DNA from 3 places in the Streptomyces sp. NPDC042336 genome. Region 3 is predicted to be linked to each of the others. Evidence: riboswitches for the same ligand, from Rfam matches in the RefSeq annotation. Region 3 holds a riboswitch; each other region holds the start of a gene.
The links. A riboswitch is a leader RNA that binds a small molecule or an ion and turns the genes downstream of it on or off. The one in region 3 is predicted to bind cobalamin.
Positions count from the first base shown of each region.

Region 1 (3,264 bases), 390 kb from region 3:
GTACACGACGATCACGAACCGGTGCAGCCGGCGCCAGGTGTTCGCTCCGATACGGTGCCGGACGTAGAACAGCAGCCCCAGCGGAATCGCCAGGTACAGGGCGCCCTGGCCGATCGGGATGGCGACCTGGCCGGTTCCGGAGTCGTACCAGCCCGGCACGAAGGTGTCCGCGAAGGCCACCCACAACCGTTGCGCCCAGTCCACCTTCGTCTCGTAGCGGACGAGTTCCGCCGCGAACATCAGCGCGTGCGCGAACATCAGGGCCATGGTCGTCAGGCTGGTGGTGCGGTGCCAGCGCTCCAGCACCTGCCGGGAGACCGGCAGCCTGGCGGGGCGTGGCCCCGACAGCACCAGGCCGAGCATGACCGTGCCCCACGCCCACAGCAGGGCCGACCAGCCGAACGCCTGGCTGAGCAGGTACATCCAGTAGGTGCCGGGATCGTCCATGAACGGCATGACCGCGACGGTGTCCGAAGCACCCGAATCCATGCGCGCCCACAGGAACGCGAACACGAGCGCCGTGACCACCACCGCCGCGGTGGCGTCGGGCAGGGCGGCCCGCAGATCGCCGCGCAGCGCGACGCGGTCACCGGGAGGCCGTTTCCCTCCGGGCAACGGGGTCATCGCCCCGTCTTCGTCCGGCCTCACGTCTGACGTCATCAGGGGCCTCCCGGGCACGGGCCACCGCAGCAGCGGTGCGCATGTGGCGTGAGGCAACAAGTCTGGCTGATGAGGGAGTGATCTCCGAAGGCGTTATCCGGCCAGAGCCGCCACGAGAACCGCGCGTGGAGGCACACCTTGTTCTGCGTCACCTCCACATTCAGGACAACCCGCCGAGGCTCCACTGTCGCAGGAAGCACGAGCGCCTCTACGCTGATCCTCGCAGTCGGTTCGCGCCTCCCGTCCACCCGGACGCCCGGTGGCGCGACGCAAGAGGGAACCCGGTGTGAGTCCGGGACTGTCCCGCAGCGGTGAGTGGGAACGAAAGCCGTCGGTGTCACTGGGCCCGCGTCAGGGCCGGGGAAGAGACGGCCGGTAGGTGTCCGCCCTTTCGGCAGACGTGCCCGCGAGTCCGAAGACCTGCCACTGCGCCCGCGTCCCGCGGGCTGTGCACGTGACCTCGTGGACTGGGTTGGCGGTATGGGCGGTCGTACGTCGTGCGTGTGGCCGCGCCTCCTTCCCTGTCGGTGTTCAACGCCCGGTACGGAGGAGGACGGTGTGCGGGACCCAGCCTGTTCGCGTCGGCCGTACCGACCCCGGGCCGGTGTGTCGTCCGGCAGACCGGAGCCGACGAGGCCCGGACCCGTCGCGGGCTTCCTCCGGGAACGGGACTCATCCGGAGGCGCGGTGTCCGGTGTCTGCCACGGCACTCTGGGCGAGCTGTACCAAGGCCCGTTGCGACCGGACACCGATCCCGAGATCGCGGTGGTGTCCTTCCCCGTGGACCGCCACTCATGGGTGTACTTCACACCGAGGACGACGGCCGGCCCGCCACGTCCGCCGGCACTGGGTGAGAAGTCGGCGACAGCGGCCCGGCTCTTCCTGGACCACTACGGTTTCGCCCTGCCCCCTGGCGACTGGCGCACCCACTCCGAACTTCCGGTGGGCGTGGGGATGGCCAGTTCCACGGCGGACATCGTGGCGACGCTGCGCTGTCTGTTCCGTGTCTTCTCCCTGCCGTACGACACGGACGTGGTCCTCGGCGTCCTGACGGACATCGAGCGCGCCGACAGCGTCTTCCTCGACGAGTTCGCCCTGTACCTCAGCGGCCGGCACCGGGTGGTGCGGCGGCTGGGCCAGGACATCGGCTTCCACACCGCCTACGTCACGGAACCCGGCACGGTGAACACCGCCGCCGTCACTCCCCTGCTGCTGGACCACTACCGGCGCCGCGGCGAGGAGTACCACCGGTGTCTGACCGATCTGCTGAAGGGCTTCGACTCGGGTGACCCGGCCGCCGTCGCCCGGGCCGCGACGACCAGCGCCGCGTTGTCCCAGGAGGTGCTGCCCAAGGCGACCTTCAGCAGCCTGCAGGCTCATCGTGAGCGGTTCGGCGCCGACGGCGTCTTCGTAGCCCACACCGGCTGCCTGGCCGGCTATCTCTTCGCCTCACACCCACGGGCCGAGGTCAAGTCCGAACTCTCCTCGTTCTTCCACTCGCTCGGCCACCAGTGCACCTTCACCCAAGGAGGCTACGGGTGATCCACCCCCACATCGCCGACGCCCTGAAAGTCCCGGACCTCGTCCGGCTCACCGACGGCCTGGTCCTGCTGCGGTTCGAGTCGATGAAGATCTACTCGGCCCTGGCCGCTGTCCGTCATCTGCTGGAGCGGGGCACGGTCCGTCCGGGCCAGACCCTGATCGACAGCTCCAGCGGCATCTACGCCTACGCCCTCGCGCTGGCCTGCCACCGGTACGGCATGCGGTGCCACATCGTCGCGTCCACCACCGTGGACGCCACCACCCTCGCCCAACTGGAAATCCTCGGCGCCGCGGTGGAGCAGGTCAGACCGTCGCGGAACCTCAAGCTCGACCAGGAACTGAGGGTGCGACGGGTGCGCGAGATCCTCGCCGAGGATCCCGGCCACCACTGGATGCGCCAGTACCACGACGACGTCCACTACCTCGGCTACCAGGAGGTCGCCGACCGGATCGCGGCGGAGTTCCCGGCCGCACGGCTGACCGTCGTCGGCGGGGTGGGTTCCGGAGCCTCGACCGGCGGCATCGTGGAACGCCTGCGCGTTGCGGACCCCTCGGTGCGTCTGGTCGGCGTCCAGCCCTTCGGCAGCGTCACCTTCGGCAGCCAGGACCATCACGATCCCGAGGCGATCATCGCCGGCATCGGTTCGTCGATCGTCTTCGACAACGTCCGCCACCATCTCTACGACACCGTGCACTGGCTGGACTTCACCCACGCCATGTCCGGTGCCGTCGCCCTGCTGCGCGAGCACGCGGTGTTCGCCGGGCTGTCCACCGGTGCCGGCTATCTGACGGCGACGTACGAGGCCCGCCGTCACCCCGACCGACTGCACCTGGTGGTAGGGGCCGACACCGGACACCGCTACGTGGAGCGCGTGTTCGCCCGGCACGCCGAGGCCCTGGACCCGGCCGCGCTGAAACCCCTCGAGGTCCGCACTCCGGAGGAGATGACCATGCCGTGGTCGAGGATGACGTGGCAGCGCACTCCCTGCCCGGCCCACTGGAAGGAGCGGGCGGCATGACCGTGGCCTGCCTGGAGTCACTGACCTTCGGCCTCGGCCATCT
Region 1 covers NZ_JBVJEA010000003.1:432,901-436,164, reverse strand. Annotated here, with positions in the region: gene ACZ6IM_RS10625 (ferric reductase-like transmembrane domain-containing protein) at 1-660, opposite strand, end outside; cobalamin riboswitch at 874-1,098, shown strand; gene ACZ6IM_RS10620 (GHMP family kinase ATP-binding protein) at 1,396-2,202, shown strand; gene ACZ6IM_RS10615 (cysteine synthase family protein) at 2,199-3,221, shown strand; gene ACZ6IM_RS10610 (ATP-grasp domain-containing protein) at 3,218-3,264, shown strand, end outside.
Region 1: it holds a riboswitch for cobalamin, as region 3 does, so the genes downstream of both, ACZ6IM_RS10620 (GHMP family kinase ATP-binding protein) here and ACZ6IM_RS08940 (energy-coupling factor ABC transporter permease) in region 3, are expected to answer to the same signal.

Region 2 (3,264 bases), on a different contig from region 3:
CACCGCACACCGCCGCGAGGAGGGTGCGGGGCAGCCGCAGGTCCCAGACGATGCCGTCGCGGATCGGCGTCACGTCCCCGGCGCCGGTGCCGGCACCGAGGTGGGCGGCGATCACGGACCACACGTCGGCGACGCCGATGTCCGCCGGGCCGATGGTGACGGCTACGGCCACGGAGGCGCACAGGGCGACGGTCCCGGCCGCCGTCCACACCAGGGGCGCGCGGCGGGGCGCGCGTATGCCGGGGACGGACGCCGAGCCCGAGGCGGCCCGGCTCGCGGACGTCACTTGGCGAGCCCGAACTCGCGCAGGGCCGCCGCCACCTGTTCCACGCCCTCGACGGTTCGGATGGTGGGGTTCATGGCCTGCCCGCTGAGCAGTACGTAGCGCTTCTCTCGGACGGCGGTCATGTTCCTGGTCACGGGGTTGGACTCCAGGAACTCGATCTTCTTCGCGGCCGTCTCGGCCGTCTGGGACTTGCGCGTGAGGTCGCCGAGGACCAGGACGTCGGGGTCCCGGTCGGCGACGGTCTCCCAGCCCGCCTGGGGCCACTCCTCGTGGGTGTCGTCCATGGCGTTCCGGGCGCCGACCGCGCGGGTGATGACGCCGGGGGCGCCGCAGCAGCCCGCCAGGTACGGGGAGGTGGAGTTGGCGAACCAGTACATGAGGGTGACACCGGAGGCGTCGATGCCGGACGTCGCCGTGCCAACCCGGGACCTGAGGTCGGCGACGAGCTTCTCGCCGCGCTGTTCGACACCGAAGAGGCTGGCGAGGTCGCGGACTTCGCCGTAGACCGTGTCCAGGGTGAGGGGCTGGTCCCGGACACCGTCGCCGTCGCCGCCGTTGTCCTTGCCGACGCAGTCGGACGGGGACAGGTAGGCCGGCACCCCGAGTTGGGTGAACCGCTCGCGGGTGGCCACGCCGCCGGTGCCGAGCGTGGAGGCGAAGGAGGCGGCGACGAAGTCGGGTTCGGCGTCCAGGACCGTCTCGAAGGACGGCATGTCGTCGGCGAGCCGGGGGACGCCGGCGTTCGCCTTCTCCAGTCCCTTCATGACCGGATCGGTCCAGGTGGCGGTGCCCGCCATGCGGTCGGCGAGGCCGAGCGCGAGCAGGATCTCCGTGGTGCCCTGGTTGAGGGAGACCGCCCGGCGCGGCGGCGCGTCGACCCGGACGTCGCGCCCGCAGTCACGGACGGTGCGCGGGTAACCGGCCGGGGCGGCCGCGTCGTCGGTGGCCGCGCCGGACCCGCAGCCGGAGACCAGCAGGGCACCGGACAGGAGCAGGGCGGGACCGCGCAGGGCGCGGTGGGAAGGGAGGAGTCGTCGGGAGCCGACGGGGCGTGCTGCGGGCAAGGGAGGATCCTCTGGCGTCGAGGGCTCATGCGCGAAGCCCGTCCGTACGATGCGGCCCGCGCCGCACGCGGCACGGGTGCCAGCAGGTCTTCGGACTCGGGATCGACCGGACGGGACGCCTTCCCGGACGGCGTACGCCGCCCAGTGGCCCGTGTCCCGCCCGTCCCCCTCACCGCTGCGCGTCAGCTCCGGATTCGCACCGGATTCCCTGACCCACCAGGTGGGTTCGACTGGCTTGCGCAAGCTACCACAGGGTCACCGCCCCGCCGGGGGGGGGCGGGCCGCTGCCCGGCCCGCTCCCCCGGCCTTCTTGGGCCGCCACACCCGTTCGCGCGCCTCAGCTCTTCGGCATGAGGACAGTGTCGATGATGTGGACGTCGGCGTTCGCGGTCTTCACGTTGCCGCAGACGACCTTGGCGGAGTGGTTGACCTTGTACGACTCGTCCGAGCCCGAGGTGGTCAGCCGGGACTTCCGCAGCGTGTCGAAGGTGCCGTTCTCCAGGTCCGCGGGCGCGAGCTTCTGGCCCACGACGTGGTAGGTCAGGATGCCGGTGAGCATCGCCTTGTCGTTCAGGACCTTGTCCAGGTCGGCCTTCGGGATCTTGGCGAAGGCGTCGTTGGTCGGCGCGAACACGGTGATGTTCTCGGCGTTGTTGAGCGTGTCGACCAGACCGGCCTTCTTCACCGCCGACACCGGCGTGGACAGGGCCGGGTTGTTCGAGGCGGCCGTGGCGACCGGGTCCTTGGCCATGCCGCCGAACGAACCGGCGCCCTCCTTCGGCACCGTGGAGCAGGCCGGGCCGAACGGCTCGTCGGTGTCCGCCGCGCCGCCGGAGCTGTCGGCCGACTGGTCGTCGCCCGTCGCCGGGGCCGAGGAGGCGGCCTGGGCGGAGTCCGAGGAGCCGCTGTCGCCGTCGTCGGAACAGGCGGCCAGGGACAGGGGCAGGACGGCGGCCGCGACGACGGCGACAGCGGAGTGGCGGATACGGGCGTTCATGGAGGATCTCCCTGAAAACGGGCAGCACGAGGCTGCGTCGGTACGGAGCAGTGGTCGCGGCAGTGGTGCTGAGTGGTAGTGGTGCTGAGCAGTGGTGCGGAGTCGAAGTGGTGTGCGGCGGGTCGCCGAGTGCGCGATGCCGTTACGCGGCGACCGGCCGACCCGGATCCGGGGTCAGCCGCCGGTTCGCTGTCTGCGTGGTCTCGGTTCTTCCCTCACACGGGGAATCCGGAGCGGGCCCCGTTCCGGATGGGTCACTCACCCGATCGAGTGAGGAAGTTCCGGCGGCACTTCTGTGACCTGCGCGTTTCCCCGCCGGCTCGCGTCAGGGAGTGAAGGGCGCTCAGAACGGCGTCGCGGCCCGCAGGATGAGGAACATCGTGACGGCGGCGTTCGCGGAGGACATCGCCGAGACTGCGGTTCCGGCGGCCGCCGCCCACGCGGCCAGACCCACCGAGGTGAACACCGGGGGCCAGGTGCGGACGGTGGGAGCGGGCCCCAGCAGGGCAGCCACCCGGCGCGGCACCGGGCCGGGCGCCGCGAGGCCGGCGAGGGTGGCGACGGGGGTGCCGCGGGAGACGAGGGCCGCCTTGCCGATCGCGGTCGCCACCGCGCGACGGTCACCGACCGCCCGTGCGGCCGCCTCGTCCGCCCACCGCTCCGCCGTGTAGGACACGGCCGTCCGCAGGGGGCGCAGGAACGGGTTGGCCAGCGCGGCGAGCCGGACGGCGAGGAGGAAGCGGTGGTGACCGGCGGCGAGGTGGGCGCGCTCATGGGCGAACAGGGCGCGCCGCTCGCCCGGTTCGAGGCAGTCGAGCAGGGCCGTGCTCACCACCACGCGGTCCCGGCGTCCCCCGGGCAGCGCGTACGCGTAGGGCACGTCGTCCGGCAGTACGGCCACCCCCGTGCCCGGCAGC
Region 2 covers NZ_JBVJEA010000006.1:313,961-317,224, forward strand. Annotated here, with positions in the region: gene ACZ6IM_RS16240 (FecCD family ABC transporter permease) at 1-286, opposite strand, end outside; gene ACZ6IM_RS16245 (ABC transporter substrate-binding protein) at 283-1,350, opposite strand; cobalamin riboswitch at 1,415-1,600, opposite strand; gene ACZ6IM_RS16250 (fasciclin domain-containing protein) at 1,688-2,347, opposite strand; gene ACZ6IM_RS16255 (M56 family metallopeptidase) at 2,691-3,264, opposite strand, start outside.
Region 2: it holds a riboswitch for cobalamin, as region 3 does, so the genes downstream of both, ACZ6IM_RS16245 (ABC transporter substrate-binding protein) here and ACZ6IM_RS08940 (energy-coupling factor ABC transporter permease) in region 3, are expected to answer to the same signal.

Region 3 (3,264 bases):
GCGTTCCGATCGCGCTGGCCTGCTTCTTCTTCGTCGGGCTCCAGCACGAGTTGCAGCACTGGGTGTGGACCTCGCTGCCCGAGGCGGCCGGTTACGACACCCCGCCCTGGTGGTGGCCGCTGCCCGCGCTGGTCCTCGCCGGGCTGGTCCTGGCGCCGATCGTGACCCGGATGCCGGGCGGCGGCGGCCACCTCCCGGTCAACGGCCTGGGCGGGGCGCCCGTCGGCCCCCGCGCGCTGCCCGGCGCGGTGCTGGCCGCGCTGGCCACGCTGCCGCTCGGCGTGGTGCTGGGTCCCGAGGCGCCGCTCATGGCCGTCGGCAGCGGGCTGGCGCTGCTGGCGGTGCGGCGGGCGGGCGCGGGCGCCGACCGGCGGGCGAGCGCGATCCTGGCCACGGCCGGCTCCACCGCCGCGATCTCCACCATCCTCGGCGGTCCGGTGGCGGCGGCGGTCCTGCTCATCGAGGGGGCTGGACTGGCCGGCGCCCGGATGGTCGCGCTGCTGCTGCCCTGTCTGCTGGCCAGCGCGACGGGTGCCCTGGTCTTCACCGGCTTCGGTCAGTGGACGGGGCTGGAGATCGGCGCGCTGGCCCTGCCCGACCTGCCGCCCCAGGCCAGTCCGGACGCGGGCGACTTCCTGTGGGGCCTGCCCACCGCCGCCCTGATCGCCGTACTGGTCACGCTGGCCCGCGAGCTGGGCCGGCGCACCGTCACCTGGACCCGGCACCGCACGGCCGCGCGCACCGTCGCCTGCGCCACCGCGGTCGGCGTCTGCGTCGCCGCGTACGCGCTGATCACCGGCCGTTCACCGGCCGAGGCGGCGCTGTCCGGGCAGGCCACCCTCGCCCAACTGGCCGCGCACCCGCACGCCTGGTCCGTGGGGGCCCTGGTCGCGCTGGTCGTGTGCAAGGGGCTGGCCTGGGGCATCGCGCTGGGTGCGCTGCGCGGCGGCCCGATCTTCCCGTCCGTGCTGCTGGGCGCGGCGACGGCCCTGGCCTGCTCCAGGCTGCCCGGCTTCGGCACGGCCCCGGCGCTCGCCCTCGGCATCGCCGCCGCGGCGGCCGCGGTGACGGGGCTGCCGCTGGCCAGCTCGGTCCTGGCGGTGCTGCTGATGGGCCGGGACGCCCACGACCAGACGCCGCTGATCGTCATGGCCTCGGTGGTCGCCTTCATCGTCGCCCAACTGGTGCGCCGGACCGAGTCCGGGGCGGGCGGGGCGTCGAAAGCGGGAGCGGCGCGGTGACGGACCGCCGGGCCCCGCATCCGCCCCCGCGCCCCGCCCCGGGCCGGCCCCCGCACCGGCTGGGACGCCGTACGGCCCTGGCTCGTACGGGCAGGGATCGCGGCCGCCGTGGTCGTGGCCTGCTTCCTGCTCCCCCTCGACCACCCGGACAGCCGGCCCGGGGGTGTTCATCTCGCTGCTGATCGTCCTGTCCGTGCGCGTCTTCTCCGCCACGTACCACGCACTGGCCAAGTCGCCGGGCGAGTTCCACGGCCCGCACACCAGGATCGACGCGCTGTACTTCACCGTGGTGACGCTCGCCACCGTCGGGTACGGGGACATCGCCCCGCGGGGCCAGGCCGCGCGGGTGGTGACCGTCCCGCGGATCACGTACCGCTTCGTCTTCCTCACCGCCGCCGCCACCGCGCTGACCACCCGGATGCGGGACATGGTGCTCCGACGGCCCGGGCGGGGCCGCTCCCACTGACGGCGGCGCGGCCCCCGCGCACGGCGGCGGGCGTTTGCGCAGGACCGAGGCCTGCTTGTGTCCACCCCCGTGGGCGCACTACTGTCGCCACGCCTTGGTGAACGGGAAATCCGGTGTGATGCCGGTGCGGCCCTCGCCACTGTGAATCGGGAAGTCCGGCTCCGGCCCTCAGGGGCAGCCACTGGACCGCTTGCGGTCCGGGAAGGCGGAGCACGGGCGGTGGTACCCGTAAGCCAGGAGACCGGCCAAGGCGCGTCGTCCATCCACGAGGTGCTGGAGAGGGTCTGCTGAGCCATGCACATAGCCGAGGGCTTTCTGCCACCGGCGCACGCGATCGCCTGGGGTGTCGCGTCCGCGCCGTTCGTCGTCCACGGAGTCCGGTCACTCACCCGTGAGGTCAGGGAGCACCCGGAGAGCACACTGCTCCTCGGCGCCTCCGGAGCCTTCACGTTCGTCCTGTCGGCGCTGAAACTGCCGTCCGTCACCGGAAGTTGCTCCCATCCCACCGGCACCGGCCTGGGCGCGATCCTGTTCCGGCCGCCGGTCATGGCGGTCCTGGGCACCATCACCCTGCTCTTCCAGGCGCTGCTGCTCGCCCACGGCGGGCTGACCACGCTCGGCGCCAACGTCTTCTCGATGGCGATCGTCGGCCCCTGGGCCGGGTACGGCGTCTACCGGCTGCTGCGCCGCTGGGACGTGCCGCTGATGGTCACCGTGTTCTTCGGGGCGTTCGTCGCCGACCTGTCGACGTACTGCGTCACCAGCGTGCAGCTGGCGCTGGCCTTCCCCGACCCGAGCAGCGGATTCTTGGGCGCGCTCGGCAAGTTCGGGTCCATCTTCGCCGTCACGCAGCTCCCGCTCGCGGTGAGCGAGGGCCTGCTCACGGTGATCGTGATGCGGCTGCTCGTGCAGTCCAGCAAGGGCGAACTGACCCGGCTGGGCGTGCTGCTGACCCGGTCCGGCGAGCGGAAGCCGGAGGCGGTGGCCCGATGAGCCGCAACGCGAAGATCAACACCCTGCTGCTGCTCGCCGTGGCCGCGCTGGCGGTGCTGCCGCTGGTGCTGGGGCTCGGGGACCACAAGGAGGAGCCGTTCACCGGGGCCGACGCGGAGGCGGAGACCGCGATCACCGAGATCGAACCGGACTACGAGCCGTGGTTCTCCCCGTTGTACGAACCCCCCTCCGGGGAGGTCGAGTCGGCGCTGTTCGCGCTGCAGGCCGCGCTCGGCGCGGGCGTGCTGGCGTACTACTTCGGGCTGCGCCGGGGCCGGCGGCAGGGCGAGCAGCGGGCGGCGGCGTCTTCCGAGGCCGCGGCGGCACCGCGGGACACCCCCGAAGGGGACTGAGTGCTGCCGATCGACGCGGCGGCGCACGCCAGTCGCTGGCGGCGCCGCCATCCCGTGGACAAGGCCGTGCTCGGTCTCGGCCTGACCGTGCTCGCGATCTCGCTGCCGCCCTGGCCGGGTGCGGCGCTGGTGCTGGTGACGGCGCTGACGGTGCTGCTCGGCCCGGCGGGCGTGCCCGGACGCCGGCTGTGGCGGGCCTACCGGGTGCCGC
Region 3 covers NZ_JBVJEA010000003.1:45,764-49,027, reverse strand. Annotated here, with positions in the region: gene ACZ6IM_RS08950 (chloride channel protein) at 1-1,241, shown strand, start outside; gene ACZ6IM_RS08945 (potassium channel family protein) at 1,405-1,707, shown strand; cobalamin riboswitch at 1,786-1,971, shown strand; gene ACZ6IM_RS08940 (energy-coupling factor ABC transporter permease) at 2,002-2,700, shown strand; gene ACZ6IM_RS08935 (energy-coupling factor ABC transporter substrate-binding protein) at 2,697-3,053, shown strand; gene cbiQ (cobalt ECF transporter T component CbiQ) at 3,054-3,264, shown strand, end outside.